Regions from separate parts of the Microcoleus sp. MOSTC5 genome, predicted to be linked through region 2. Evidence: riboswitches for the same ligand, from Rfam matches in the RefSeq annotation. Region 2 holds a riboswitch; the other holds the start of a gene.

Region 1 (15,560 bases), on a different contig from region 2:
CAATTATAAGCTAAGTCACGCAACCATGCTTCAATCAGCCTAGTTAGGTATGGCTCAAATATCCGCTGTTCGCCTAATTTTGAGTCATAATAGTGGAGGATGTCAGCCGTTTTTAACGATAAAACAGCTTCAGACAAAACAGTGCCGTCCCATTTAAAAACGATGATATTTTCGAGATTGACAATCATAGCATAAGGAATTACCACCTTTTTTTCTGATAGTTTTGAGAGCAAATGTTTTATTTGTTCGAGGGCGCGATCGGTAATCCTCTGCTTTGCTGCCTTTTCTTTAGCTTGATTAATTTTGACCTCGATTAGCGCGACTATGCGATCGTCCTTATCCAACGCGATAATATCCGCGTCTATGGGTAACTCTAAATCCAAGGTTTCAGTTTGCATGGTTTTGCTCTTCCTAAAACGTAGATTAAAGTTCTATTTTAGCACTAACAAAACTACAGCATAGGCTGCAATACCTTCTTCTCTCCCCACCGGCCCTAACTTTTCGTTTGTAGTAGCTTTGATGCCGATTTGGTCTGGTTTTAATTGTAGGACAGTAGAAAGCCGATCGCGCATTTGCTCAATATGCGGTTTCAGCTTTGGACGTTCCGCCACCACCACGGAATCAATATTGCCGATTTCCCAGCCTTTATCTAATATTAACTGATTGACTTGTGCCAGCAATACGAGACTATCAGCCCCTTTCCATTTCGGGTCAGTTGGAGGAAAATACAGGCCGATATCTCCTAAGCTGAGAGCTCCGAGCATCGCATCCATGATAGCGTGGGTAAGTACGTCGGCGTCGCTGTGTCCTAATAAGCCTAATTCGTGGGGAATGTTCACGCCGCCGAGGATGAGGGGGCGTTCTGGAACTAAGCAGTGAATGTCGTAGCCGTTGCCGATGCGGATGTTCATGTGAATTTAAGGTTGGGGAAAAGCCGACACTAGACAATTATTTTACATTCAGTCTGGAGATAAGTAAATTTTGGCGTTGGTGAACTGAGGTGTGATTTTGCTCTCACCGCTGACGGAGGCAGGTCGAAGAGCGTTCAAATCAGAGTATCTAAATAATTCTTGATTATGGAATGGGAACCTCCTCGAATTTTAGGAGCGTGAATTAGTAAACGAATTGAATCTTTGAGAATTTATTCGTATTGAGAATAACAAAGATATTTTCTCTTCAATAGCTCCAGATCGTCTCTGAGTCTTGTATTTTCACCTTCAACTGAAGTCATATAAGTTTTACCGATGATTGAGTGACCATCTGGAATAAACATTGTATAAACTTTCAGGCAATTTGTGACATAAAAATAGCATTTTTATTTTTCAACATCCCATCAATGTTTAAATGTTTGGGCATCATGGTCTCCTACAGCCCCGGCTAAAATATCTGCTTTGAAGTGGTCTACTGCTATCCACAACCAGACGCAAGTTTTTTTTGAGCCAATAAATGTTTCTAATTCATCTAGTTCTACGACAAGAGAGAATTGTGTCTGGACGGACAATATTTCAAAAGTTTGAAAAGCGAGATCCCTTTTTTGGCACGCTACATATAGTGTGCTTGCGTAAGTCCTGTATGTGTTAGTTTATCGATCGTCCCAAGAACCCGATCGCCTCCTCAAATCTACTTATTCCCTAGATGGCGAAGAAATCGTCCCCGGCTTTACTCTCGCGATTGCCGAGTTTTTTCAGAAACTGGCTTTTTCAGGAAAGTGCGATGTAATATATCTAAATGGCTAGGTAAATTTTGGACATGAATTTGGCTGAGTGCGATAATGAACAAGGCTTGAAAAAAAAATGTAGGTAGTAAAATATTCAAACAGGAGTGTTATTATGAAAATTCAATCTATCAATTTAAAGTATTTTAAGAAATTTAAAAATAAAAAATTCGACTTTACCGATCCAGAAACTGGATTGGCACGAGACATTATAGTTTTAATAGGGATGAATGGGGCGGGAAAAACAAGTATTTTACAGGCAATAGCCGCAACACTGGGAGTGGCAACAGGGAGGTTGCAGAAACTTCCTGACTTAGAATGGGCAGGATTTAACTATGAATTGCTGGGGAGTAATTGGGCCAAGTTTGAACCAGAGGTTACTCTACAAGTACAATTTTCGTCTCCAGAGATCCAGGCGGTTCGTGAGTTCCAACAAAAATTGCAACATATAGGTCGCAATTTACCAGTTCCTCCTGCTGAAAAACATATTGTGGATCTTAGATGGCAAGGTGAGAGTGTTCAAGCAAACACTGCGAATGAATTGTTTCAATTTAAAGGACGGGAATATGCTAAACAACTCCGTCGAACGGAAGGCTTTCAGGTCTTTGAGCGAGTTGGTACGATTTTTTGGTACACAGAGCAGAGAAATTCAACCAGCTTAACTCCTGAAAATCCGGATGGAAAAGTTGAAATTACCTATGATATGCTACGCGATCGCCTTTCAAAGTTGCGGCAGTTTCATCAGGATGTTGACAGGGGAAGAATTCAGCAATTCCGCCCTGGACAGAAGGACATATATGCTGAAATTGAGCAAGCTTATAAAGCTGTTTTTCCAGAACGTAGCTTTGAGGGGCCTTTTCCACGAGAAGGGATCGATGACATTCTGAGCGAACCCTGGTTTTATCTATACGATAACAGGAACCTGTATGAGATTTCTGAGATGTCTGGGGGCGAACGCGCTATATTTCCGATGCTGATGGATTTTGCTAATTGGAATATTCATAATTCGGTGATCTTGATTGATGAAATTGAGTTGCACTTACATCCACCACTGCAACAAGCATTGTTGAGAGCTTTGCCTAAGTTAGGCAAAAATAATCAATTTATCATTACAACTCATTCTGATTACATAGAGCAGCTAGTACCCGAAGCACACATTGTTCGTGTGGAGGTGTAACTATGAGTGTTGTTAGCAGTGGAAAAATTATTTTTTGTGAAGGGAAACCAAGCAGCTTAGACTATAGATTGCTTACTAGAGTAGTCGATAGCCTACCAGGTGATAGATGCACAATTGTCCCTGCGGGTAGTAAGTTTGGATTCTCAACCTTTGCCGAGGGCTACTTTTCAGGGAAGACAGCGGTTAATCAGAAATACATCGTTTTTCGAGATCGGGATTTCGATGTTCAGCCAACTCCTAACTGCGGATTACTCCAACTAGATAATAGATCGGGTAATAAACCCTTTGATTTAAGTTATCGCACTTGTGTTGAAAATTACCTCTTAGAGGCTGATTTGATTGACACCTATTGGACAGAAAAGTACAATGAAAAGCAGGGAAATCCAGCTTCTAAGTGGGGACATCAAAATTCACCAGAAGTCGATCGCATTTCAGAATCGATTGAAACTAGCGCCAGGAACCTGCAAGATTACCAAGCTGTAAGATGGGCATTGGGTGACTTGGTGAACATGAGTACAGCACGACAACAACTCAAAACTACATGGACGGAGAAAGGTAAACTACCTGAGTCATTAATTTTGCAAGACTGCAAAAATCAAGCGTTAGAATTAGTTAATCAATTTAGACTGGCAGTTGAATCAGTTACACCGGAAAAATTTGAAGATAACCTTGTTTCCTATCAACAACGGTTTAACCAAGAAGAATTTTGGACAGAGAAGCAATACTTAATCTGGTTTAATGGCAAGGATATTCAAAAAGAAATACAGAGACAAGACTCTAAATACATTTCTCTAAATTCATTTTTCGATTGGGCAATTCGGAAGCTTGACATTAATCACCATCCTGATCTTATCGAATTAAGGACAAAAATAGAGCAGCTATAGCAGAAGGAAGAAGAAAGAAGGAAGAAGGAAAAAGGATGTCGATAAAAATATTTTTCCCCAAACAAAAAGCGCCCCTATTACTAGGAGCGCTTTTTGTTAATCAAAAGCTAAAACTTAGCCGTTGATAGAAGGAGCAACCATTGCTACGGGAGTTGTCTCACCAGCAGCCAAGTCGAGAGGGAAGTTGTGAGCGTTGCGCTCGTGCATGACTTCCATACCCAAGTTAGCGCGGTTGATCACATCAGCCCAAGTGTTGATGACACGACCTTGAGAGTCGATAATCGATTGGTTGAAGTTGAAACCGTTCAAGTTGAAAGCCATCGTGGAGATACCCAAAGCGGTAAACCAGATGCCGACTACTGGCCATGCACCTAACAAGAAGTGCAAGGAACGGCTGTTGTTGAAGGAAGCGTATTGGAAAATCAAACGACCGAAGTAGCCGTGGGCTGCGACGATGTTGTAGGTTTCTTCTTCTTGACCGAATTTGTAACCGTAGTTCAAAGATTCGGTTTCGGTTGTTTCGCGAACCAAGGAAGAGGTAACTAAAGAACCGTGCATGGCTGAGAACAAGCTACCACCGAAGACACCGGCTACTCCCAGCATGTGGAAGGGGTGCATCAGGATGTTGTGCTCGGCTTGGAACACGATCATGAAGTTGAAGGTGCCAGAGATACCCAAGGGCATACCGTCTGAGAAGGAGCCTTGTCCGATGGGGTAGATCAAGAATACTGCGGTGGCTGCTGCAACTGGTGCAGAGTAAGCTACGCAGATCCAAGGACGCATACCTAAGCGGTAGGACAGTTCCCATTCACGACCCATGTAGCAGAAAATGCCGATCAGGAAGTGAAATACTACCAATTGGTAAGGGCCGCCGTTGTACAACCACTCATCGAGGGAAGCTGCTTCCCAGATTGGGTAGAAGTGCAAGCCGATGGCGTTGGATGAAGGAACAACTGCACCTGTGATGATGTTGTTGCCGTACATCAAGGAACCTGCTACTGGTTCGCGGATGCCGTCGATGTCCACGGGAGGGGCAGCGATGAAGGCGATGATGTAGCAGATGGTGGCGCTCAGCAAGGTGGGAATCATCAAGACGCCGAACCAACCTACATAAATGCGGTTTTCGGTGCTGGTGACCCAGTTGCAAAACTGATCCCACAGGTTGGCGCTTTCGCGCTGCTGTAAGGTTGTTGTCATTTGTTTATGATTGCTTTATTGATTTGTCAATGTTCGTGACGGGTTTGTGTTCCGCCATGTAAATAAATATAAAGCATATTCTAAGGTTTGTAAAGTATTTTAACAACAGATTAACTGATACAAGTTATAAGGTTAAGTTATCAATATGAGGAAAGCTGGATAAATGGGCAAGAATGCACAAAAAAGTAGGGAAAGCCTGGAAGCGCGTCGCCTTCAGGCATGGAAATATTAAGATACAGACTTTTGCTGACTGGGTATCATAATCAGAGCCCAATAGGGAACTTCAGCGGGATCGACATCTACGATCGCCCGAATTCGCTGATTCGGCATAGTTGCGCGTTCTATATACAGTGCTCGATCGAACTGTCCCAACTCAATCAGCACGTCCCGGACTTTCGCAAAATGCCGGCCCAGCTTAATAATCACCGCAGCATCAACAACCGCCAGCCGATCGCGCAAAACCTCAGCATCCAGCGTCGCAGGCATAATACTTAACACATCGTTACGATAAGTCAGCGGCACTCCCAACGCAGCCGCACTCGCCATTGTCGAAGAAATTCCCGGCACAACTTCAGTCGTAAAAGTCGCCGACAAACGGTTGAATAGATACATAAACGAGCCGTAGAGAAAAGGTTCGCCCTCACACAATACCGCCACATCCCGTCCCTCGCTGAGGTGTGCCGCAATTTTCTCCGCAGCAATATCGTAATAAGGTTGAGACGATCGCGTCGGACTAAAAGGCAGCGGCATCGGAATCTCAATTTGCTCCGGGCGCAGATAATCTGCGACGATCGCCCGCGCCAGCACCTTACCATTTTCCATCGCCGGATAGGCAATCACCGGCACCGATTGCAAAATCCGATAAGCTTTCAAAGTAATCAACTCAGGATCGCCAGGCCCAATACCCAAACCGTACAATTTACCAGTAGCCTCAGTCATAATTCATCCTTTTTCGCTAACGAATTCACGGCCGCCGTTGCCATTGCACTGCCACCGCGTCGCCCGTGCAACGTAATAAATGGCACTCCCCGACTGTTGGCGGCCAGTTCGGCTTTGGATTCAGCAGCCCCCACAAATCCTACCGGGAAACCCAGAATTAAAGCCGGTTTGGGTGCTCCGGCATCCAGCATTTCCAGCAGTCGGAACAAAGCAGTCGGGGCATTGCCAATTGCCACAACCGCACCCTGCAAGTTGTCCAGCCATAAATCAAGGGCCGCGGCCGATCGAGTATTTCCCATTTGCCGCGCCAACTCCGGGATTTCGGAATGCCAGAGGGTGCAAATCACCGCATTGTCAGCGGGAAGGCGTTTGCGAGTGATGCCTTCGGCCACCATCCGGGCATCGCACAGGATGGGCGCACCTGCAGAAAGGGCCTGGCGTCCGCAGGTTGCGGCCCCGGGGGAAGCTGCTAAATCTGCAACAATATCGGTCATGCCGCAACTGTGAATTAGTCGCACCGCTACCGATTCTAAATCGGGCGGCAAGGTTGACAAATCTGTTTCGGCTCGAATTGTGGCAAAGGATTTGGTGTAGATTTCTGTTCCATCTCGAATGTAGTCAATCATTGTTTAAAACTGCTATAGGAAGTTTGTTGGATTTGTGAAATAGATTTTTTGAATTAACCGCGAAGATGGAAAGGACGCGAAGAAAGATCGAGAGATATAGAATAGAAATGATTAAAACTTGTCAGTTTTAATGGAATCTTTTTTCACTTTAAATTCCCATTTTCGGTGTTCAAAAACTCCTGCAATTGGTCGATCGCCTGCCGATCGACAAACTCACCAAATGACTCCAAAGGCTCTCGAAACCGCTGATATACCTGCAACATTCGCTCGATCGCACCGGGCATCTCGGCGGCACTAACCGCCGGAAAAATTGGTCGCCCGAAGGGCAAATCTTTTCTACCCGCATAAATCTTGTAACCTTCGATCGCCTCGTGTCCTCGCTCAATCTGAATTCCTACCAGCGTGATATCAATTGGCCGGTGCTGGGCGCAGGACTTTTCGCAACCGCTGAAATGAATGTTAATCGGCAGGTCGATCGTCAATTTTTGCGCTAAATCCCTCGCCATTGCTAAGGCGTGACTTTGAGTATCTGTCGCCGCCGACGCACAGCCGCTGCTGCCGGCACAAGCCACCAAGCACGAATCTAGGCGAGTCGCCGATGAGTGCAATCCCAAATCGGCAACTTGCTGTTTTACCTCAAAAAGCTGGGAGTTGGGGATGTCAGAAATCAACAGATTTTGCCACGGCGTAAGTCTCAGGGTACCGCTGGCTAGATTTTGGGCTAAATTTGCCAAATTCCGCAGTTGTTTTGATTCTAGCCTACCTAGGGGCAGTGCAATTCCCATGTAGGAGAAACCGGACTGTTGCTGAGGATAAATGCCGAGATGTCGGTGATTGGGGATGGATTTTTCAGATGAGGCGATCGATCTTCGCTGCACTACAAACGGTAAATTCCTCTCTACCCTTTCTAAATAAATTTCAGCGCCCCAATCTGCCAGCAGGTGACGCAAACGCGGTTTTTTGCCATCAATTCGAGACCGATTTTTTGTGTATTCAAGATAGGTGCTAGCGAGGGCGGCTAATACTGAAATACATTGCGATTCTTGGATTAAAATTCCTGTCTCGCCGTTTAAATGCAGCCGAAAAACGATTTCTGATTTTGCCGATCGCCCTTCAGCAGCTAATAAAATATCGTTGCGTAAATCGCGAATCGAAACCGATTCCCCCCCGTCAAAGCCAATACTGAACTTAGGCGAAAGTTCCGACAATTCGGGATGCGTTTGCAGGTAATCATCCCAAGCTTTTACTAGCGGGCGAGTATCGAGTAGTTGCTGTCGATCGATCCCTGCTGTCGGACTTGCCATAATATTGCGAATCGGGTCAACTTCAACGCGGCTAGATGCCAATCCCAATTCCAGCAAATCTTGCCAAAGTTCATCAGAAACTGGCGAATTCAAGTCTCGAATTTGCAAATTCGCCCGATTCGTTACTTGCAAACAACCGGTACTGTATCGATCGACCAAATCCGCGATCGTCCGACACTGCTGCGCGTTTAAAATTCCCCCCGGAATCCGCATTCTCGATAATATTCCGTCTCGGGCGCGGGAACCGTAAAATAAACCAGGACAAGTCGGCAATTCACTCAAAGCTAACAAAGAAACTCCTCCCCGTGCGACGCAGGGAATCTAAAGTAAACTCCTGAAATCGGCATTCTGACTTTGACAGTTGCGGCACAGCGCCGGAATTGCACCGGACTTTCCCGCTTTCAGGTTTAAGAAATCTATCACAAGTCGATCGGCATCAGCCAGATCGATCGAGTTTCTTAACAAATCTCCGGGCGAGCTCGCCTGTTAGGGGGGAAATTCGTTTTATTGTCTTGCTGATCCCTAAACAATTTTTTATAATCTATAATCGAAGTCAAAATCACTCTAAGAGTGCGCGACTTCTAACTTCGGCTATAAAACCTGCGATCGCGTTATTTATGACAATTGAAGAATTGCAAATCAAACTCGCAGATATCAATCACCTTGTTGAGACATTCCAAACATCAGTAGCTTTGGAAAAATACTACTCGGATGACACTGTGATGATTGAAGGAGATGGTACGATTACTAGCGGCAAAGAAAACTGCCGCCAAGGAAGAGAAATCTTTTTTCAAGAAATGTTAGTTGAGTTTCGAGAATCAAAATTAATTAGTCAAGACATCGCTGTTTCAGCCGATAAAAATTATGATTTTGTAGTAATTTCCAATTGGTACAATGATTACACCGTTAAAGTTGAAGGTCAAATCATTGATTCCAAAAGCAACCAAATTTCGATCGGCTATTGGAAAGATGGTTTGGTAGTCAAGGAAAGTTACAACTATCGAGTGATTACGGTGGTTTAGCGCTGTTTGTTAATTAGAGTTACGCAAAACCTGCAGAAACCGGGTTTTTTGCCTTATCTGCGCGCGATAACCAAGTATTGTAAAAAAAACCGGTTTATGACTACCTGTGCGTCCTGGACTAATATTGATAGGTGCGATCGTTATTGAACCTGAGAAAAATAATTCGCATGATACTTGAAACTCAGAGATTGGTGTTGAAACCGATTGTAGAGAGCGACCTCAACACGCTCCACGGAATATTGACTAATTTTTATGTGAGGAGATATCTATGTGACGGCGAAATATTGTCGCTGCAACAAGTGGAAGAAATGCTGGCCGAGAACAAAAAGCTTTTTGAAGAAAAGAAATTCGGTTTGTGGTTTATCGAGACAAAGAACGATCTAGAAACTATTGGATTTGTTGGTTTGTGGTATTTTTTTGAAGAAGCACAGCCGCAGTTGCTTTACGCACTGCTGCCGAAAGCACTTAAAAAAGGATATGCTACTGAAGCATCAACCAAAATATTGGAGTATGGTTTTAATGAACTTGGCTTGGACTATATTGTCGCAAGCTGCGATCGCCCAAACATTGAGTCGCTTAAAGTCGCAGAAAGACTTGGAATGAGGCAAGTAGAAGAAAGAATTATGAATGGAAATCCGATATTATTCTTTAGAATCGATAAGTAGTAATTAGCAGTAAGGATTCAATGCACAAATGGCTTTCGGTGGTGGGGATTGGCGAAGACGGACTTTCGGGATTGAGTGCGATCGCCCGTTCCCTACTCGATCGATCTCAAGTCGTTGTCGGCGGTGCCCGTCACCTAGCAATGCTACCAACGGACGACACCCGCGAACAATTGGTCTGGGCTTCGCCGATACAAGCAACAGTCGATGAAATCATCCGCCGCCGGGGACAGCCTGTGTGCGTGCTAGCCAGCGGCGATCCGATGTGTCACGGTATAGGCGTCACGCTGTCGCGCCAGATTCCTATTTCGGAAATGACTGTAATTCCCGCTGCATCGGCTTTTAGTCTTGCTTGCGCCCGTCTGGGCTGGGCTTTGGCGGATGTTGAGACTTTCAGTTTGACAAATCGCCCGATCGCATCGATCGCCCTTGCTTTGTCGCCGGGGGCGCGATTGCTGGTTTTAAGCGCAGATCGACACACGCCGGGAAAGGTGGCCCAATTGTTGACACAGCGGGGGTTTGGCAGCAGTTTGATGACCGTGTTCGAGCGGATGGGAGGGAACTCGGAACGGCAGATCGAGGGGGTAGCAGCAGCCTGGAAGGGAGCGGATTTGGCTGATTTGAACACGATCGCGATCGGCTGCAACTGCGATCGCGAAACCCTACTTTTTCCCCGAACTGCGGGTTTGCCGGATGCTGCTTATCGCCACGACGGACAACTTACCAAGCAGGAGGTTAGAGCCGTTACTCTGTCAGCGTTAGCACCGATTCCGGGAGAGTTGCTTTGGGATGTGGGGGCTGGCTGCGGCTCGATCGCGATCGAATGGATGCGGAGTCATCCTCGGTGCAGGGCGATCGCGATCGAACGCCACCCAACTCGGCTGCAATACATCGCCGAAAATGCCTCTACTTTCGGCGTTCCCGAACTCAAAATCGTTGCGGGAGAAGCGCCGGAAGCCCTGACAGATTTGTCTCAACCGGATGCCATTTTCATCGGCGGCGGTGTCACCGCAGAAGCTGTGCTGGAAACTTGCTGGAATGCTTTAGGTGAAGGCGGCCGATTAGTTGTTAATGCGGTGACTGTTGAGAGCGAGTTTAAAGTTTTGCAATGGCACGATCGTTATGGCGGGGAACTAATTAGAATTGGGATTCAGCGAGTAGGGGCGATCGGTTCTTTTCAGGGTTGGAAACCGCTTGCACCGGTGACTCAGTGGGCGGTAGTTAAAAGGTAAAGTAAATTATAGTCAAGCTTAATTGACAATACTTAGGACAGTTGTAGATTTGATCGAGTGTCCGAAACCCCAACTAGCTATATGGTGGACTATTTTTTCTTTCGTTTGAGTAAGAGTGCTAAGTTTCAAAAAATGCGTTAAAAATGGCAGGGCTTCCTCGCGATCGGCTTACAGGGCCGTTAAAAAACTGTCCGAACTATTGAATTGACAAACTTAAGTATTTCACTACCGCCGCAGAAGTGGTCTTCTTACACCAGACAAACATCCCAACTTGTTATTGCGCCGGACTGTTTGAATATCTCTGGTCTACCGTGGTAAAATATTCGCATTTGCTTAACTTCAGGTTAGATTGATAGCGCCAGTACACTTGTACTATGTGCTACAACCCGGTAGATGCTACATATCTAACTATCGTTGGAGCCGACAAGCGAATGATTTATTCAGTGAGCTGAAAAGCTGACGATTGCGGATAAAGTGAGTTTTGTACCGCAATTTGGGGTGGGGACAGTAGTTTCGAGATTGCCTGTCAGTATTATTCATTTGGTTAATGTCAGATGTTACATCAACTCATTAGTATCGTTGGTTCTGAAGTTATTAAGCTCATTACGGGTAAATTACTTACAGAAAACCAAATTAAAAATATTAGTAACCATGTAGTAGGCCAGTATTTTGCTGACCTGTTTCCCACATCGGAAAATGAGGCAGAAGCGGAAGAACGCATAACTTTAGCTAGGATGCACATGACGGAAGCTAGCAAAATAATTTCAAGTTTGCAGGGTGATCTTGAAAGGCAAGCTAACCAACTTGATTTTTTAGGAAAGGAGATCGATCAGAAAAAACTAATAGCAGAAAGATATGCTGTTCTTGCTCAAACAAATCAAGAGGCATTCTCTGCATTTAAGATGGAGATGGAAGAAACTCTTAGAAAAGAGTTGAATATACAAAATGAAAAGGGTAAAACCATAAGGCGAACCGTATCATTCGCATCTTGGTCAATCTCCTTGGTGATTGGTGCTTTTTTAGGTGCATGGTTTCAAACTCAGCTAGATCCAAAAGTTCAATCTCCACAAAGTCAGCCTCCATCACAAATTTCGAGATAAACTGAATTTTGCTAATCGGTACAGAATTATACAGCAGTGCGAGCGGGATGTTCGCGTTCCAAGAATATGTCGGTAGACTCAATCAATTTCACAACAAAAAGGTTGGGTTTCCTTTCGTCAACCCAACCTATCAATTTAATTAAAATTCAGGCTTTAGCCTTGATTCACCACAGTCGGTTTTAAACTTTCCTGTGACTTCGATCGATCTAAACCATTTTGAACTTCCACAGATTCCTTAATCGGTTTCCGGGCTTCAATTAAACTCAAAGCTTTGTTGACACTTTCAGGTAAAATCACGACCAAACTGCCGGCCGGCGCCTCATCTAAAGCCTTGTTAACAGCGGTTGTTTCGTCGAGAATCAACTCGTATTCAACTTGAGATTTGTTTGCGGTTCCTGCAGAAATCGCCTCTGCAATTCCCTGGCAAATTAACTGTGCCACAACACCGGGTTCTCGCCCGCGCCGATCGGCATCTTCCTTCACAATAATACGATCGAACATCTCGGCCGAAAGTTTGCCCAGCGTGACAAAATCTTCATCTCGCCGGTCTCCGGGGGCGCCGACAACCCCGATCCGCATTCCCGGCCAATTCAGCACGAAACTGCCCAAAGCCTTGTAGCTGTGGGGGTTGTGGGCGTAGTCGAGCAAAGCGTGATAGCTGCCCAATTTAAACAAATTCATCCGTCCGGGAGTTTGACCCACCGATGCTTGGAAGCTTGACAAAGCCGATCGAATGTCTTCTATTTTCAATCCTTGGGCAAAAGCCGCCAAACAAGCTGCTAAAGCATTGGCAATCATAAACGGCGCGCGCCCGCCCATCGTCAGCGGCACGTTCACGGCTTGCTCAATTCTCAGCGTCCAATCACCTTTCAAGATCGACAAGTACCCGTTTTCGTAAATCGCTGCCAGCCCGCCCGCAGCGGTATGTTTGGCAACCAGTTCGTTGTCCGGGTTCATCGAAAAATAGGCAATTTGAGCCTTGACACGCTGCGCCATTTGTGCTACCAGTCGATCGTCTGCATTCAAAACTGCATAGCCTTTGGGCATTACCGACTCAACGAGGACGCTCTTGAGTTTGGCGAGCTGTTCCACCGTGTCGATGTCGCCAATTCCCAAGTGATCGGCCGCGACATTCAATACGACGCCGACATCGCACTGATCGAAGCCGAGGCCCGATCGCAAAATTCCGCCTCTAGCCGTTTCCAGCACCGCTACTTCTACAGTTGGGTCAGACAAAATCAATTGAGCACTCTGCGGCCCGGTATTGTCTCCGGTTTCTACCAAATAATCGCCGATGTAAGTGCCGTCGGTAGTCGTGTAGCCGGTAATCTGACCGGTCTGCTTGACAATGTGGGCAAGCAGGCGAGTGGTTGTAGTTTTGCCGTTGGTTCCCGTTACGGCTAAAATCGGCACCCGGCTGGGTTGAGGCGAGGGGAAGAGCATATCGAAGACGGCGCCGGCCACGTTGCGGGGTAAACCTTGACTCGGGGCGACGTGCATTCTGAAACCAGGTGCTGCGTTGACTTCGACGATGACGCCGTTGACATCGCGCAGGGGTTGGGAGATGTCGGGAGTTACTACGTCAATGCCGGCGATGTCCAAACCGATAATTTTGGCGACTCTGGAAAACAGCCAGACGTTTTCCGGGTGGATTTCGTCGGTGCGATCGACCGCAATTCCACCGGTACTCAAGTTTGCTGTCGCGCGCAAAAATACTCTTTCGCCGGCGGGCACTACGGAGTCCATCGCGTATCCTTGTTTTTGCAACAAATCCAGGCACAATTTGTCGATCGTGATCCGGGTGAGCACGTTGTCGTGTCCGTCTCCCCGCTGCGGGTCGCGGTTTACTTCTTCAATAAGCTGTTCTACTGTAGACCTGCCGTTACCCACGACGTTAGCGGGGACTCGTTCTGCGACTGCTATGACTTGCCCGTTGACTACCAATACTCTGTGATCGCGGCCGACGTAATAGCGCTCGACAATCACGCTTTTTGTTTTTGATGCCGCGCTGGCTAAGTCGTAGGCTTCTTCTGCTGCTTCCCAGGAATTGATGTCGATCGTAATGCCGCGGCCGTGGTTGCCGTCTAGGGGTTTGAGGACGATCGGATAACCGCCGACATCTTCGATCGCCCCGCGCAATTCGTCCAAATAATTAATCACCGTTCCTCTAGGAACCGGCACGCCGGCGCTGCCAAGGATATTTTTAGTACCTTCCTTATCGCAGGCTAGTTCTACCCCCAAAACTCCCGTGCGGTTGCTTAGAGTTGCCTGAATCCGCTTTTGGTGAACCCCGTAGCCGAGTTGAATCATAAACCGGGCGCTCAAAGGTATCCAAGGAATGCCGCGAGCTTCTGCTTCCTTGATCAGTGTTTCCGTGCTCGGCCCGAGTGCGGCGGACGCAGCAAACTCTCTAAGGTCTCTCAAATCTTGGACTAATTCTGCTGCTGGATAAGTGCCTGTATCGGCAATGCTCTGGCACATCCGCACGCCCGCCCGGGCGGCATAGCGACCTGCTTGTTCGTGTTGATACTCGATTACTACTTGGTAAATGCCTGGGGTCGCAGTCTCGCGGGTCCGACCGAACCCGACAGGCATTCCTGCCATTTGCTGAAGTTCTAGGGCTACGTGTTCGATTACGTGTCCCATCATTGTGCCTTCTCTGACACGTTGCAGGAAGCCTCCCCTATGGCCGGGAGAACAGTGATGCTCGTCCAAACTCGGCAGCGCGGCGGTCAATCCTTGGTAGAAGCCAGGAATTTCAGATGTGGTTTTATCTGCCAACTCTTCTAAATCCAGACGCATCAGGACGAGTTTGTGGCGTCGGATGCTCCAGTAGTTGGGGCCGCGTAAGGTCTGGATTTTAAGTATTTTCATGACAGTTAGAGGGGTATGGGGCGCGAAATCTTATAGATAATTGAAGCATTTATTCAATTTCGATCTAGATTGCTCGATCGACTGTTCGCAGCGAACAGTTTGGGACTGAATTTCCAGTTATGGGCGACCCAATTGAAAATTCATCTCCCAGCGATCGGCTAGAAACAAGTACAGGTCAATGTCACGCAAAAACTAGAAGCCCGAAGGTAGAATTTTCTGTGATTCTGCCTTCTGGCGTCAGCCGTGGCTGCTTCGCAATCTATTATATTGTTGTATCCATGATTCGGCCGGAATGCCGCCTAGTGTCTGCCGAATCAATGAGAAGATATTTTCTGCGTTAGTTGGCTGTGCGGCATTCGGGTGGCCAGCCAGACTCGGAACAGGCTGCCGATGGCATTGGTTTGCCTAGGGGCATATTGTAGCAATCTCCGTGACACAGAACGTGCAAGCGCATATTGAACAAACTTAAGGGTTCTGTCGCTCCTACCAGAGACTCATTGGTATAAAAATTTTCCCTAGAATCAACAATAGTCACAGTGCCTTTACCGAGAATTTTCATAGTATCGTCTCCCTCAAACAAGGCGCAAGTGTCTTCGTCAATACCAATAGCGATGCGATCGGGATGGCAAGCCACAGCCGACAGCAAGCGAGCCATGCGGTTACGGTTGTGAAAATGTTGGTCTACGATGATCTCAGGAATAATGTTAAGTCCGTTTGCCATGTCTACTAAAGAGCGGTTCGGTGACGCGCCACTCCCGCCGCCGGCAATCATGTGATATCCCATCACCGCAGCACCCGCGCTGGTACCGGCGAGGGTAATCTTGCCTTC
Region 2 (16,470 bases):
CCTATTTTATCTATCAATTGCTGTTGCGAACTGGTAGCCAGCGGGCGGCAATTTTTTGTGCGGCGGCTTTGGCAGATTTGCTGACTTATGTGACGACTTCGATTCAATTAGCATTAGCTTTCCCCGCAGCAAGCGGCGGTTTTATGGCTTCGTTTATCAAGTTTGCTGGCATCTTTGCTATCACTCAAGTACCCCTGGCTATTAGTGAGGGATTGCTGACTGTATTAGTGTGGAATTGGCTGCATTCTTACGGGAAGCCGGAGTTGGAAACTTTGAAATTATTGAGACAGGAGTCATAAGCAGTGAATCAAAAACCTACAAAAAATCACCAATCCATTTCGCGGCAAAATTGGCTGTTGGCTGGCGCGGTGATGGTTTTGGCAGCGTTTCCTCTCGTTTTTGTGCGAGGTGAATATGGCGGTGCCGATGACCAAGCTAAGAAAGCAATTACGGAAATTCAACCGGATTATAAACCTTGGTTTAATCACTTGTTTGAGCCGGCTAGCGGAGAAATTTCAACTCTATTGTTTGCGTCTCAAGCGGCAATCGGGGCTGGCGTAGTTGGGTACGTCATTGGGTTGTATAAGGGGCGATCGCAGCGACAAAAATCTGATGATGAATAGCCGTCAGAATGAACCATCAGATTGACAGTCTGGCTTATACAAATCGCTTGCGCGGGTTGCCGCCAATCCACAAATTATCCTTTGCGATCGCCCTGTTAATTCTTTCTCTGGTTTCTGGGGCGATCGTCCAGTTGTCGATCGCCCTTTGGTTGGCTGTCTGGATCGTCGTCTATGCGGGTATTCCGGGGAAACTGTATTTGCGGTTGCTGTCGCTACCGTTGATATTTTTGCTGACAAGTTTGCCTGCTTTGGCGATGAGTGCGGTTGCGGGCGATCGTATCCCCGCAATTCAGTGGGATATCTGGCGAGGTTGGGGTATTAGCATCGGCACTTTTTATCTCTATGTGAGCCGCACTGGGATATACCAAGTGAGCTTGCTATTTGCCCGCGCCTTCGCATCGACAAGCTGTATGTATTTCATCCTCTTGACGGTTCCATTTACCGAAATTTTGCAGATTCTCAGACAATTACGCTGTCCAGAGTTAGTCACAGAACTGCTATTACTAATGTATCGGTTTATTTTTAGCTTATTGGCGATCGCCGATGAACTTTGGATAGCCCAAAACTCGCGCTGTGGCTACCGCACTTGGAAGCGGGGAATGCAGAGTTTAGGCATTTTAATCGGGCAATTGCTTCAGCGAACTTTGGAAAACTACCGTCAAGTTTCCTTGAGTTTAGCGTCGCGCGGCTTTAATGGAGAACTGCGCGTTTGGCATTCTTCCCCTTATAAACCTTCGCGAAGATATACATTGGAAGCCGTGTTTGGTTGCACGGTTTTAACCATTTTAAGCGCAGTATTTCAACGCTAAATTTATTCTTGGGACTTAGCATGGGGGCCCAAAAACCGGGTTTTTTACGAAAATACTTCGTTAGAGCATCGCAGATGCAGTAGAAAACCCGGTTTCCGATCGTCGGTGGGTAAGTCCTATTGTTGATAATTCTCGTATTATCGTTAGTTTAGCGGGCTAGATTTGAATAAGGGCGATCGCACTTCCTCCAACAGCTATTACAAATATGACTTTTATGAACTTAATTAATGAATTATATGAATTGACACGAACAGTAATTGAATGAATAATTACAGTATCAAAATACAGAGAGAAAATCATGTATCAAGATACTAACAAAAAAAATACCCCACCGCCCATTGTTTTTATTATTGCCATCGGCTTAATTGGGTTTGGCGCATACAAGTTCCTTCCCGGTTTATTGAATGCCAAAACTTCAAATACACCTATATCTACATCTACATCGGCAACGAGCGCATCGGGAGCGATCGCAAATCGCATCAGTTTAGGAAATCGGATATTGGTGACATCCCAAACAACAGCAGCAAAACAAGCAGGAGTTCAAGCTTTTGCTGAGGGAAATTACCAATCTGCCGCCGAATATTTTCAGAAATCGCTGCAACAAAATCGCAACGACCCGGAAACCATAATCTATTTCAATAATGCCCGAGCCAGCAATGGTTCTTCCTTAAAAATTGCTGTCAGCGTCCCCATTGGTAGCAACCCCAATGTCGCCCAAGAAATCCTTCGAGGTGTTGCCCAAGCTCAGGATGAAATTAATACTAGCGGTGGCATCAACGGCGCAGAACTGCAAGTAGAAATAGTCAACGATGACAACAGTCCAGAAGTGGTCAGAGAAGTTGCAAAGACATTGACAAAAGATCAGAATATACTAGCAGTAGTTGGACACAATGCTAGCAACGCATCTCTCGAAGCTGCTCCGATATATCAGCAAGAAAAACTGGTAATGGTGACACCCACGAGCTTGGCCAATAATTTATCAGGATTTGGCAGCTACATCTTTCGGACAGTACCCAATATTAGCTTAATGGCCGCTCCTTTAGCAGAATATGCAGTCAAAACAGCAGGCAAAACTAATATTGCCATTTGTTACGACTCCCAAGCACCCGATAACATCTCCTTTAAAGATGAATTTGTGGCCTCTCTTACTGCTGCTGGAGGCAAATTAGTTCCGACTGTTTGCGACTTTTCAATCCCTTCTTTTAATCCCGAAAGTGCGATCGCCGATGCTGTCAGCAAAGGTGCACAAGGATTGATGGTAGCACCCCACGTCGATCGCATTGACCGTGCGATTTCTCTGGCTCGCATTAATCGAGGCAAATTGCCACTCTACGGCAGCACCACAATGTACACCATTCAAACATTAAAAGACGGACAAAGCGACGTTAACGGCTTAGTATTGCCCGTTCCCTGGCATCCTGAAACTAATCCCGGTAGCCGTTTCCCAGAAAATTCCCGCCAGCGTTGGGGAGGAATTGTGAATTGGCGAACAGCAACGAGTTTTGATGCGACTCAAGCTGTCATCGCTGGCTTGCGGCAAAGCAATACGCGGGAAGGATTGCAACAAGCACTCCGAAATGCGAGTTTTTCAACACTAGGAGCCAGCGAGGATGTGAAGTTTTTGCCCACGGGCGATCGGGCGGGTAAGCCGATTTTAGTGCAAGTTAAACAAGGAGGAAGCACTGGTTATAACTTTGTCCCGCTGCGGTAAGTTGGTTAAGTGCGATCGCACTCCCATCTTGCACATTCTCAACAGCCTTTCAGGGGTGGGATCTCCTGCCCACCCCACCTGAAAATTCCCTCTTTGTGGAACAGGCATCTTGCCTGTTTATTAGCATGATTAAAATCTACTTTTCTGTTGAATTAGCAAAATTTTTAATATAAACTAAAATGAGTAGATTAAAGGAGAGCGTTGTATATGATCGCGCCAGTTGAAACCAAAACCTACACGGCTGAGGAATATCTAGAATTGGAAATCAATTCTCAGGAGCGGCATGAATTTATCAATGGGGAGATTGTTCTGATGGCTGGCGGCACACCGGATCACAATGAAATTACCACTAATTTAGTTGTTGCGCTGAAACTGGCGTTAAAAGGGAAACCATATCGGACTTTTAGTTCGGATCAGCGGCTGTGGATTCCCCAGCTTAATAATTATACTTACCCGGATGTGATGGTGGTTGCGAAACCGATCGAGCTGCAATCTGGACGGACGGATACAATTACCAATCCTCTGCTGATTGCTGAGGTGCTGTCTAAAGGTACTAAAGCTTATGACCGCGATGAAAAGTTTGCTGCCTATCGCAGTATTCCTAGTTTTCAGGAGTATTTATTAATCGATCAATATCGGCTACGGGTGGAGCAATATTCTAAAACTGATGCGAATAAGTGGATTTTTTCGGAATATAGCTGTATGGGCGATCGGCTCAGTTTAACATCTGTTGCTGTGGAAATTTCGCTGGCCGATTTGTATGAAAATATTGAGTTTGGTGAATAGGCGGACAGTTTTTTGTCAAATATCCCAAATAGTGGTAATATTCCGGTATATCGATCGGCTCTGATGAAAAACAGCCATCAGACGCAAGGGGGAAAGTTCGGTGCGAATCCGGCGCTGTCCCGCAACTGTAATGAGATCATTGCATCTCTGAGTCAGGATGCCCGCCGATTTGTTTACCTGTTGTTTTTCATCTGCGAGGTATAGATGATGGTGAGTTCAATATTTTTACAAATAATCTGCTGTTGTGCTCCGTTTCCCGATCGACAATAACGAAATTTTAGGCAGCGGGAAACTAAAAAAAATGCGAATCGAAGATAGTGTTTGGCAGGGTAGTTTTGGCTACTGGCAAAACTTGTTTATTCACCAGAATATTTTGTCGATCGGACATACTGCTTGGAATGGCTTTTTGCATCGAGGACGAGGCTTGGTTGCTTGCAAAATCAATACTCCCATTAACGGTTCTGTGAATTGGAGCGTAGATACTATCAAGTACGATCTGCACTTTATTTCCCAATTGTATGCAACTGCTTATTTGCAACAACTAGAAGTAGAGGAAAATACTGTTTCAAATCTGCTCCAAATCATTGCTAGCTACGAGCCCAAGGAAGCAATTATATTTTTGTCGATCGCCAACGGTCAGATTGATATCAATTTGTTGCAAAATTTGGCAATTTCTCCTGTTGAGTGCTATGAACAGGTATGCAAGCGCTGGGAAGAATTTCAACTCTGCCCGAAATCTTAAAACTTACTAAATTTTCCGAATGTCGAAGCCAAAATCAATCGAAATTTCCAAGGTAACTCGCTACCAAAATGCAGCGCTTAATTACTATTTGGGCCTGACAGATTCGCCCTACCTTCACTACGGCTATTGGGAAACCCTACCTGTGCCCGCTGACGAACTAACGATCGCCCGATTGCGCATCGCTCAGCAAGCTTATACTGTAAAACTGTTGGATGCGATCCCCAAAGGCACTCATACGATACTGGATGTGGGCTGCGGGATTGGCGGAAATGCGGCTTATTTGCTCGATCGAGGTTTTGCAGTGGAAGGGCTCGCACCCGATCCGTTCCAACAACAGCGCTTTCTTAAGTGTACGGGCGATCGGGCAATCTTCCACCTCACGAGGTTTGAAGACTTCAAAGCAACCCATTTCTACGATCTTATTCTCTTTAGCGAAAGTAGCCAGTATATGTCGGCTGTTGATATTGCTAACGGTGCCGCCAAAATCCTCAATCAGGGTGGCTACGTGCTGCTTGCCGATATGCTGCGTTCTGATGCTAATTATAAAGAGGGAATGTTCTCTAATTGTCATGTTGTTACGGAACTTCATGCAGCATTAAAGCAGGCTGGATTCACTTTAGTGAAAACTGAGGATATTTCCGCTCATATTGTACCGACAATCGATTTGTATGTCGATACTTTCCGCAGGTATGGACTGAATACGATGATCTATGTTGCAGATTTAATTGCGATCGCAGTTCCCCCCGTCCACACATTCCTGCGCTGGATATTTCGTCGCTGGTTCAAAAAGCTGGTTATTGAAGGATTGGAGGCGAGCCAACTTTTTGAGCAACATCTCTGTTATGAAATTCAACTTTGGCAGTTGTCAAAAACAGATGAAAACTGACACAAATACAAGGGAAATTGGGAATCTGTAATCGGTAATTGGAGGCAGAGCCTCCCGGTATTTATTCCCAGGCAGAGCCTGGGAACAAGGCTATAAAAAATAAAAAATAACGAATATGTCTGAATGGATTCTCGAATTCGATCGCACTTCCTACTCATATCCCTGCGGTTCGCGAGTGGCAATTCAGCGTTTAAACCTCAAAGTCCCCGCCGGGAAACGCTGCGGGCTGATCGGTCAAAACGGCTGTGGCAAAACTACCTTTTTCCTGTTAGCAAATGGCTTATATCAACCGCAACATGGCTTCATTCGCTGGCAAGGTGAACCATTCCGCTACGATCGCAAATCTTTGATGCAACTGCGCCAACAAATCGGACTCGTCTTTCAAAATCCCGAACATCAATTAGTAGCTTCGACGGTAGAAGAAGATATTTCCTATGGATTGTACAATTTAGGCTTGACAGAATCCGAAATTGCTCAACAGGTACAGCAGGCGATCGACCAATTCGATCTAAGCGAACTCGCCCGCGAACCAATTCACAATCTCAGTTTGGGGCAGAAAAAGCGGGTGTCGATCGCCGATATCATGGTTCTCAAGCCCAAACTGCTGCTGCTAGATGAACCTACCGCCTATCTCGACCCGCGTCACATCCGACAACTGATCGGTTTACTCCAACAAATTCACAGCGCCGGAACCACGATCCTTTTAGCAAGTCACGACCTCGATTTCATCTACCGCTGGGCTGATTGGGTGTTTGTAATGGATCGAGGACAACTGATTTTAGAAGGAACACCGGAAACCGTTTTTGCTCAACGGGAGGTTTTGGAGCAATTGCAGCTTGGCGTACCGCTGGCGATCGAGCTTATGGAGCAAATAAGGGCGATCGTTGAAAGAGATGGTAGCTCAAATATACAGAATTTCGAGCTGTGGCAAAAACAGATTTTACAAGCACGTCGGCTGCTTTAAAGGTTTAGTAGTCTAACTACTCCGTTCACCCGCCGAAGAAGTGAACTCTCGGACTCAACCAACCTTATTCGCGTTGACGATTCCGGATATCATACGGGTCTCTTCGTGCGTCCGCCGAATCGATGTACATGACGGGAACCAATACGGACAATCCAGATTTGAGCGTCAGGGTGAGTGGCTTCAAGGCGATCGCAAGCAGCAATTTCACTCGCATCAACCTCAAAGTCGCCGGTTTCGAGGTCGATCGCCACAATTTTCCCGTGATTGCCTTCTTCGACAAATAATGGGCGTGCAGTATCAATGCTAAACCCTCAAGAATTGATAAACTGTTAAGTATGAAACCAGGAGGTCGAAGACTTATGATTACTGACTTCTCAATTATTAGCGCATCCCCTGAGATTATGGGTGGCACCCCAGTTTTTGCTGGAACTAGGGTTCCCGTGCAGACGCTTCTGGACTATCTCAAAGCGGGAGAATCCATAGACGATTTCTTGGATGGATTTCCCACTGTGACAAGAGAGCAAGTCATCGCCTTGCTTGAAGAGGCTGGAAAACAGCTTGTTGGTATGGTGGCATAGCATGAAACTCCTGTTGGATGAGTGTATAGATCGCAAGCTGACAAGGGAGTTTGTTGGCTGCGAGGTGAAAACGATTCCTCAGATGGGGTGGGCAGGGGTAAAAAATGGTCAACTTCTTGCCCTTGCAGAAGCGGAGTTTGATGTGTTTATCACAGTCGATCACAATCTATCGTTTCAGCAAAATCTACAACAGTTCAACATTGCTGTGGTTGTTTTGCAAGCACCCTCTAATCGACTGGCAGACTTAAAGCCTTTAGCACCCAAAGTCCTCGCTATCTTACCTACAGTGGTGATAGGACAAGCTGTAGGTGTTAGTAAGTAGACTATCTAGATTCAATTACGGTGAAGCGATTACCACCCACATTAGAGTATAAATTAGCTTGCCAAAGAATAAACTACCCCGATCGCCCTGTCGGTGAGAAAGACTGACAGACTTTTGTAAAGGTTTGTAAGTTAGTAAATTGTTGATTTAGAAGAAAGAGCGATCGCACTTGAACCTCATCTACGATTGCCCGATTTTACAAGCACGTCGGCTGCTTTAAAGGAGAAAAGTTGTTAGGTTTCCTGCGTCAAGCCAACCTACGGGCGATCGATCGCACTTGAAGTCTAACGGCTAAAGTGAGCGGCGGCAGATAACCTTGAACTCAGCACCAAGATCCTTCGTCCCTCCGCTCTACTGCGTTGTTAGCCAGCTTCGTTCGACAATCACCCTAACTGCACTCTTTGAAACGCTGAACTCTCACTAATACCGTGGATGAACTCAACTTCTCATTTGTGCGAGAGATCTTATGTATAGCCTTTCTCAGGTACATGAGGTATGTAATAAGGCTTGAAAGTCCCGATCTTCAGAGAATCTTGTCTACCTCATCTTTGTGAGAAAGGCTATAAGCTATCACTTTAGGTGCTAACTTTAATACACCCAATCTCTCACTTTAAAGACGCTCGCCTCTCCTACAGGTTCGTTAGTGACTCAAAGATCCTTCACAAGCCTCTATATGAAAGCTAGATACCTCTATATAAATGTCTACTACTCGAATGCCTGATTGAGCATTAATTGCTGTCTTAAAGTTTCAGAGGCTTCTAAGAAACTCTTCTCAACCAGTTCGCGCGCAGCGTAAACTTCTTCAAACTGATTCTCAAGTCGTAAGGCGAAGGCAAAAGGAGTTTTTCCAGGTGACCCATTATCTAGATTACGCAAATGTTTTGGTTGTTGGTTATCTACAACATATGCAGCTCCAGTATCTCCTGGAGAATATTCAATGAAGAAGTAAACATGTGCTGGAAATCCTGGAAAGTCCGGATCATCCTTACTAAAGCAGATGTCTCCAGGTCTTAACTTGGTTGCATCATTTATTCTTCTTGGCTTTACTTTTTGTTCTAGCCATATCTTGTAAGGTTTAGTCACCAAAGAAATGTTTAGGATTTCACCGTCAATCTCAACATCCTCAATTGGTACAGGAATGCCCATCCTGCGAAGAGTTTCACTTGAAAATGCAACACAGGTATTGTCCGTACCATTTCTAATTTGCTCCGCAGTCCTCAAAATATCCCAGTATTCATTATTTGACAACACTTTTCTGACTAAGCGGTTTGCAAAGCCACTTACCTCCAATTGAATGTGAGGACTGTAAAAGTAGCCAGTTGTGCCCCAAGGAGCAATTTGCTCAAGCAGTTCTACTAAGTAATGTTCTCCTACAACCTTCAAAGAATCGGGGTTATACTTGAGGGTTTCTCCGGCATTTACAGCAACCTTCTCATTCGCCGGTAAACGGCTTGACTGTACAGTTGTTTTCTTGAAGAATGTAGTTCCAATAACATGAAGTTGTGACATAATTCTACTCCTGAGAAAAATTGAAAATACGTTAATGGTAAAGTGAGAGATTCACTTCAGTTGAGTAAGAATTTCTCGAACTCGGCTACCGCATCAAGCTTTAGCCAGCGATGAATCTCTTTACGCTTTACAGGACCATGATGATTGACAGTAAATCGTAATAAACGCGCACAATACTCAATTGCAAACATATGATTACTTTTGGAGAAAACCCGAAAAGTATCACAGTCTACATTTCCTGACACTGATTGCAGAAGGTTTTTAAGGCTTTTGTCAAAGTTCATCGAATCGCCAGAACATTGAAATATACCAGCTTCTTCAGTACAGGAAGTATTTGAGTTCGGATTTGTTGTGTCTCTACCTGCGTTCCAGTCCCATGAGCTTTCAAATCCCGCGATCACTCGGAGAACTTCCAGCATTACAGCCTTTCTATGAAGGAGATTATCCCAGGGACCTAACTCGTTAAATACATGAGAATAGATATCATAATTATCATTGCTTATGAATATCTCATCTGAAGCCTGCTTGCACCAGTTTACAAGCTCGTTTAAAAAATCATCTGGAGCTACGTCTCTGTTGTAAACATGTGTTTTACACGCAACAAAAACTCTATTTGTGCTAATGTTTTCTTTGGCAGGCTCAGAATCAGTCAGAGCTTCACGGTGAGAATCGTTCGATTCATTAATTGTCTCATCATCAGCACGATTAGAGTTAGATTCAGAAATAAAATCAATCTCTAAATTCAGTGGTTTTCCAAGCTCTACCCTATCTACCATTGATTAAGTTCCTCCTCAAATTTAAATCACTAGGTTGACCTGGCGAAGTCTACACGCACAATTCTGGTGAATCCGGAAGAATTCAAAATTCCCTATTTATTGTGGATTTGTAGCTTTTTGAGTCTCACAATACACAAATAACTCGAACTGTAGACCCCAACAGGTAACTCTGCTGGCTAACTTATAATTGTGTCGCAGATGCGGTACAACACTCTTCCTAGTCGGCTTATCCCGCACATCTGCGGTTTAACCATGAACAGTCTGAACAGCTTGTGCTCTGCCTTAACTATCAAAGAATAACGAACTCCGATCGCCCTGCCGGTGACAAAAAGTGACTAGCTTTTGTAAACTTACGTAAATTCCCTTAAAGGCTGCTAGCAGTCAATCGATTTTAGATGTTAAATTTTAGATAATGGAATTGACTTCACAGCCTGTACCGGGGCTTGTAACCATATTGCTTTCGATCAATTGTGTGCTTTCGATCAATTGTGTAAATTTGTTTTCTTTCCTGAACAGCAACTCGCACTCATGAAACATCAGTAAATTTACTGAATAGGTCAAATTGGCAAGCTATGAAAGGACAAGAGGCGATCGCCCTAGTTGATAGTCTGTTACAATCCGCAAACAAAAAGCAAAAACTCAATGACATTCAATCCCGCGTCTTTCTGCAAACTTGGGAGGGACACTCTTATCAAGAGATAGCCGATCGCTTACTTTACGAACATGACTATATCAAAAAAGTCGGTTCGCATTTGTGGCGCAATCTCTCTCAAATCATCGGCGAAAAAATCTCAAAGCAAAATCTGCAAGCAGTCTTGCGCCGCTACCAGCATTGCAGTGCGGGCATCTTGCACGCTAGCGAAGCAGATAACTGCATCCAAGATTGGGGAGAAGCGATCGATGTTTCCCAATTTTACAACCGGCAACAGGAACTGGAAACATTAGAAACTTGGATTAGCGGAAATTCTACTCGTCTGATCGGTATTTTTGGACTTGGCGGTATCGGCAAAACTTCTCTGTCTGTCAAACTCGCTCAGCAAATTCAATCTCAGTTTGAATTCGCAATCTGGCGGAGTTTGCAGCAAGCACCGCAATTAGATGTTATCCTCAGCAATATTTTACCGATTTTAACTGGTTCAGAAGCGACAACAAATAACTCTATTCCTGCTCTCATGGAACTGTTGCGGCAAAAACGCTGTTTGTTAATTTTCGACAATCTGGAGTCGATTTTGCAAGGGGGAAATCGCAGCGGACAATATCAACAAGGCTATGAAGATTACCGACAGTTATTGGCGCGCATTGCGGACGAACCCCACCAAAGTTGTCTGATTTTAACCGGACGAGAAAAACCGGGCGGGTTTGCTGTGCGATCGGGCGAAAATTTACCCGTGCGATCGCTCAACCTCTTCGGAGTTTCACCGCCAGTATGCCAGCAAATCCTCGCATCCAAAGGATTAAAGGCAACGCTATTGCAGTGTCAAGATATTGTCAACTACTTTGGCGGCAATCCCCTCGCCCTCAAACTTGCTGCAACGACTATTAAAACACTTTTTGGTGGTGACATTCACGCATTTTTAGTGCACGGAAATACTGTTTTTAGCGACTTGTGGGATTTGCTCGATCGCCAGTTCGATCGCTTGTCACCCCTGCAACAAAAAATTATGTACTGGATCGCCATTAATCAAGAAGGAGCGACCCCTGCGAAGTTAAAAGCGGAAATTTTGCCCAAAGTTTCGGGACGGCAACTGATGGAAGCATTGGAGGCGCTGGCTGAACGATCGCTCATCGAAGATCGGCGATCGCTCAATGATACCGCATCAACAAGTTTAATGCTACAACCGGCGATCGTCGAGTATGTCAGAGAACGCTTGCTCCAAACTGCTGAGCAAGGAACGATCGCAAACAAACTTAACTCATGAACACTCATGTCTTAATTGAATCCCAAACCCAAGACTAGATCGGCGACTCATAAATTCAACTGATTTTGTATCCTTTAATTGAACGTCTGTTAACCCATTTTAAAACTGCTATTCAACTCAAACAGCACCTAGGCAATATTTTAGCTTGGTTGCGCGATCGAAAAGCAAACCCGACAGATTATGCTGCGGTTAATTTACTGAATTTATCCAGTCAGAAACCGGGTTTTTTACGAAAATACTGCGTTGTGGCCCGCAGATTCGGTATAAAAACCCGGTTTCTTTGTCGGAGTGCGATCGCGAACTGATTAAGTGCGATCGTACCAACTTTGCAGCGCCAAGCGGTGAACTTCCCGCCAGCTAATATTTTTAAGTCGGGCAATTTCCGCGCAATCTTCGTATTCCGGCTGCACGTTAACAATCGTTTGTCCAGACTTCGCAACTTTTATTTGCACTTCACCGTATTCTGTTTGAACTGTCTGGATTTCCCGCTGCAAAATAGTTCTTTGTTGAGTCGATCGCCTAATTCCCAAAGTAGTAGTCTCGCGAAAGATCACAGCTTCGCAAGCATCCTCAAATTCTGGATGACAAATCGCAGTTAACAAAACCCCCAGCCGCGACTTTTTCATCACAATTGGCGCAGTAAAAACATCCAGAGCTCCGCAGGCAAACAAAGCATCAAAAACATAGCCGATCGCCTGCGGACTCAAATCATCAATTTGCGTTTCCAATACCGTAATAGTTTCTAGGGAATTGGGCATTGGGAATTGGGCATTGGGCATCGGGAATGGGGAATTAGTAGCCGTCTTTCTCCCACTCTCCCACTCTCCCACTCTCCCCCTCTCCCCTTCTGACTTCTCCCCAATCCAGAGGCGCAAGATATTAGGAATTGCCAGCATTCGAGAACCCGCACCCAATCCGATCGCCTGAAGCTGCATCGGCGGCGGCGGGCCGAAACCGGAGGCGAGAGTACAGGCGATCGCAGTTCCCGTTGGCGTGCACAATTCGCGATCGATCCCGTTGCTGTAAACCGGCACTCGGTGCGTTTCCCACAACCGCATCACCGCCGGCGTCGGCACCGCTAACTTACCGTGGGCCGCCTTCACCGTACCCCCACCAGTCGGCATCGCCGAAAAGTAAAATTCGTCAATATCCAACCAATCCAAACCCAAACAAGTACCGACAATATCAATAATTGCATCCGTAGCCCCCACCTCGTGAAAGTGAACCTCGCTTGCGGGGATACCGTGTACGGCACCTTCTGCATCTGCTAATTTCCCAAATACGGCCAAACTCCAGGCTTCCACGCGCGGAGGCAATTTTGCAGAGACAATAATCTGCTTGATTTCTGGCAAATGGCGGTGATGAGTGTGGCTAATTTCGGCATCTGCTTCGCCGTGACTGTGAGAATGTTCTTCCCCGTGATGATGGTGGTGGCGGGCGTCAAAAGTCGGGGATTCCGTTTCCGAGGGATCGAATTCGGTAGCGGAATTTTTTGGTTTTAACCACAAATCTGCTGCTAAATCGACATAAAATTTAGTTGCTTGTTGAGTATTCCGGTGGACTAATTCCGTCCGCAACTGATACTCTGTCGAAATGCCGAGCAAATTGAGTTTTTCGATTAGGTAGTCTAAAGGAACACCGGCGTGGACGAGAGCTCCGATGCACATATCGCCAGCAATGCCGGTTGGACAGTCAAAATAAGCTATTTTATTCATTGTTAACAATTAATTTTTAGCATTGATTGTTTCACTCGATATTTCGATCGCCCACTTAGCCTGCAATAGCTTAACATGGCAACTATTTACGAAGTGCATCCAGTTGCACCCCAAAAAGACCGGATCGAGAAGATTACAAAAGCTCTGAAAGATGGGGCAGTGATGCTTTATCCGACAGATACAGTTTACGCGATCGGCTGCGATCTCAACTCCAAGTCTGCTGTAGAACGAGTCAGGCAGATCAAGCAACTATCTAATGATAAGCCTTTAACGTTCTTGTGTTCCTCTCTGTCAAATATTACCGACTATGCTGCCGTCAGCGATGAAGCATACAGAATTATCAAGCGATTAATTCCCGGATCTTACACATTTCTGCTGCCAGCTACCAAGTTAGTGCCGCGGCTGGTAATGAACCCAAAACGCAAAACCACGGGAATTCGCGTTCCCGACCACCGGCTTTGTTTTACACTGTTGGAAGCCTTGGGAAATCCGATTATTTCAACTTCCGCTCACATTACCACTGACGATGAAGGTGCAGCACCGGTGTCTGCTGCAAAAGCAGAAAACTTTGGCAAAGCTGAACTTTTTGACTGTTTGTCAAAGTTAGTAGATGTCATTGTCGATGACGGTTCCGATCCGGGATATCAAGTTTCTACCATTCTTGATTTAACAAAAAGCGAACCGATTGTTGTTCGTCGCGGTTTGGGATGGGAAGCTGTCGCCGTTTGGGAAAAAGACTAAAATTTAAAGGGGCGGCTTAAGCGCCAAAGTCGCACAAAAGCCGCCCCAATTTTTTAACTCAAAACTGCTTTAAGCCTCTACCTTAACTCCTTTCCAAAAAGCAATATATCCTGCAATATTTTTAGCAGCATCTTTCGGAGTAGGATAGTACCAAGCAGCATCTTTATTAACTTGTCCGCCGACTTCGACACTGTAGTAACTAGCAACACCTTTCCAACCGCAAGTAGTGTGAGTGCTGCTGTCCTTGAAAAACTCGCGTTTGATGGCATCCGGGGGGAAGTAATAGTTGTTTTCTACGACTTCGCATTTGTCGCTTTCGGCCAGGACGGCACCATTCCAAATTGCTTTCGGCATCAGTTTCTCTGCTTAAAATGAGATTCTCAATTATTGTAACTGTATTGGTGCTCAAAAAGCATAGAATAGTGTTGAAGCCAACAACCAACTACTGCAAATGTTAGGGTCGAATCCGCCAATATCTTCTGTGCCGCTGTCCCTCGAACAAGCTCTAAAACATTTTTTTGGCTATGACTCTTTCCGCCCGGGGCAGCAGGAAATTGTCGAAGCTGCTTTACAAAAACGGGATATGATGATTGTCATGCCGACTGGCGGTGGCAAGTCTTTGTGTTTTCAATTACCGGCACTGTTGAAACCGGGATTGACAGTGGTTGTTTCGCCGTTAATTGCTCTGATGCAAGACCAGGTGGAAGCTTTGCAGGATAATGGAATTGGGGCGACTTTTCTCAACAGCACTTTGAGCAGTCAGGAAACCCGATCGCGCGAAACTGCGATTCTCGAAGGTAAGATTAAATTGCTCTACGTTGCACCCGAACGCTTGCTCGGCGAGAGATTTTTACCGTTTTTAGATATAGTAGCAAATAAGTTAGGAATTTCGGCATTTGCGATCGACGAAGCCCACTGCGTTTCGGAATGGGGACACGACTTTCGACCAGAATACAGGCAAATGCAGCGAGTGCGCGATCGATATCCCGACATTCCCATTATGGGGCTAACCGCCACCGCCACCGAGCGCGTCCGCCAAGACATTATCCAGCAGCTAACTCTGCGCAATCCCTACATCCACGTCGCCAGCTTCAACCGCCCCAATTTATACTACGAAGTTCGCCCCAAAACCAAGCACAGTTTTGCCGAAGTTTTGCAAATTATCCAAAAAAAAGGCGGTTCTGGAATTATCTATTGCCTCAGCCGCAAAAAAGTTGACGAAGTTGCCTATAAATTGCAACAAAGCGGTATCCAAGCCTTACCATACCACGCCGGCATGAACGATGTCGATCGCGCCACCAATCAAACCCGCTTCATTCGCGACGACGTGCAAGTAATGGTAGCTACAATTGCCTTTGGTATGGGCATCAACAAACCAGACGTGCGGTTTGTAATTCACTACGACTTGCCCAAGAATCTCGAAGGATACTATCAAGAATCGGGCCGCGCAGGCCGAGACAACGAACCCGCCCATTGCAGCTTATTTTTCGGCTACGGCGATGTCAAAACCATCGAATACATAATCGAGCAAAAACCAGATCCGCAAGAACAGCGAATTGCCCGCCAACAGTTACGGCGAGTAATTAACTATGCAGACTCCAGCGATTGCCGCCGTACAGTTCAGTTAAGTTATTTTGGCGATTCATTTCCCGGAAATTGTGGCAATTGCGATAACTGTTGCGACAAAAAACCAGTAGAAGATTGGACGATTGAGGCAATGAAATTTCTTTCTTGCGTCGCGAGATGCCAAGAAAAATTCGGCATGAATCATATTATTGACGTGCTGCGAGGCTCAAAAAGTCAAAAAGTATTGCAATACCAGCACCACCAACTTTCTACATACGGAATTGGCAAAGATAGAAGTGCTGATGAATGGAAAAAGTTGAGCAGGACGCTGTTAAATCAAGGTTGTTTAGACGAAAAAACAGACGGCTTTCCCATTCTGAAACTGAATGAAAAAAGTTGGGAAATTATGAAACGTCAGCGCACAGTTGAAATCGCTATTGAACCGCAGCGGGAAGTACAGGGTAAAGTTCGTTCTTTGGCAGTAGAAGTCGAAGGTTTATTTACCATACTGCGGACGCTACGCAAGCAAATTGCCGATGAACAATTTGTGCCACCTTACGTAGTTTTTGCAGATAAAAGCTTGCGAGACATGGCAGAAAAACGCCCGCAAAATCTCACCGAATTCGAGGATGTTTACGGCGTTGGTAGCAACAAGCGAGATAAATACGGCAAGGTTTTCTTGGAGGCAATTCGCAGTTTTTGCCAAGAACAAGGATTGCCAACTGGTGCTGCATCTTCTGATGTTGCTAATCTTCCCAATCTTTCTAACGTTGCGTCTTATTCGCAGATGCAAACCTGGGAATTATACCGACAAGGTTTGACA

The links. Region 2 has a riboswitch for cobalamin ahead of QUA54_RS16210 (hypothetical protein). Riboswitches for the same ligand answer to the same signal wherever they lie in the genome.
Region 1: linked by a shared signal. The riboswitch ahead of cobG (precorrin-3B synthase) and the one ahead of QUA54_RS16210 (hypothetical protein) in region 2 are both predicted to bind cobalamin.

What each region holds. Positions count from the first base shown of each region.
Region 1 covers NZ_JAUBRK010000035.1:5,066-20,625, reverse strand. Annotated here, with positions in the region: gene QUA54_RS19705 (hypothetical protein) at 1-398, opposite strand, end outside; gene ispF (2-C-methyl-D-erythritol 2,4-cyclodiphosphate synthase) at 432-911, opposite strand; partial or broken gene QUA54_RS19695 (IS1 family transposase) at 1,075-1,474, opposite strand; gene QUA54_RS19690 (hypothetical protein) at 1,575-1,736, shown strand; gene QUA54_RS19685 (ATP-binding protein) at 1,830-2,891, shown strand; gene QUA54_RS19680 (hypothetical protein) at 2,894-3,775, shown strand; gene psbA (photosystem II q(b) protein) at 3,890-4,972, opposite strand; gene QUA54_RS19670 (precorrin-2 C(20)-methyltransferase) at 5,201-5,911, opposite strand; gene QUA54_RS19665 (precorrin-8X methylmutase) at 5,908-6,537, opposite strand; gene cobG (precorrin-3B synthase) at 6,681-8,132, opposite strand; adenosylcobalamin-variant (AdoCbl-variant) riboswitch at 8,175-8,254, opposite strand; gene QUA54_RS19655 (hypothetical protein) at 8,459-8,863, shown strand; gene QUA54_RS19650 (GNAT family N-acetyltransferase) at 9,031-9,528, shown strand; gene cbiE (precorrin-6y C5,15-methyltransferase (decarboxylating) subunit CbiE) at 9,549-10,757, shown strand; gene QUA54_RS19640 (hypothetical protein) at 11,312-11,857, shown strand; gene cphA (cyanophycin synthetase) at 12,011-14,731, opposite strand; gene QUA54_RS19630 (cyanophycinase) at 15,069-15,560, opposite strand, start outside.
Region 2 covers NZ_JAUBRK010000026.1:52,424-68,893, reverse strand. Annotated here, with positions in the region: gene QUA54_RS16235 (energy-coupling factor ABC transporter permease) at 1-299, shown strand, start outside; gene QUA54_RS16230 (energy-coupling factor ABC transporter substrate-binding protein) at 303-623, shown strand; gene cbiQ (cobalt ECF transporter T component CbiQ) at 632-1,432, shown strand; gene QUA54_RS16220 (ABC transporter substrate-binding protein) at 1,731-3,143, shown strand; gene QUA54_RS16215 (Uma2 family endonuclease) at 3,351-3,929, shown strand; cobalamin riboswitch at 3,968-4,112, shown strand; gene QUA54_RS16210 (hypothetical protein) at 4,231-4,671, shown strand; gene QUA54_RS16205 (methyltransferase domain-containing protein) at 4,691-5,557, shown strand; gene QUA54_RS16200 (ABC transporter ATP-binding protein) at 5,673-6,521, shown strand; gene QUA54_RS16195 (hypothetical protein) at 6,650-6,805, shown strand; gene QUA54_RS16190 (DUF433 domain-containing protein) at 6,881-7,099, shown strand; gene QUA54_RS16185 (DUF5615 family PIN-like protein) at 7,101-7,421, shown strand; gene QUA54_RS16180 (hypothetical protein) at 8,127-8,930, opposite strand; gene QUA54_RS16175 (hypothetical protein) at 8,987-9,706, opposite strand; gene QUA54_RS16170 (NB-ARC domain-containing protein) at 10,279-11,625, shown strand; gene larC (nickel pincer cofactor biosynthesis protein LarC) at 11,931-13,340, opposite strand; gene QUA54_RS16160 (L-threonylcarbamoyladenylate synthase) at 13,416-14,081, shown strand; gene QUA54_RS16155 (DUF427 domain-containing protein) at 14,151-14,435, opposite strand; gene recQ (DNA helicase RecQ) at 14,533-16,470, shown strand, end outside.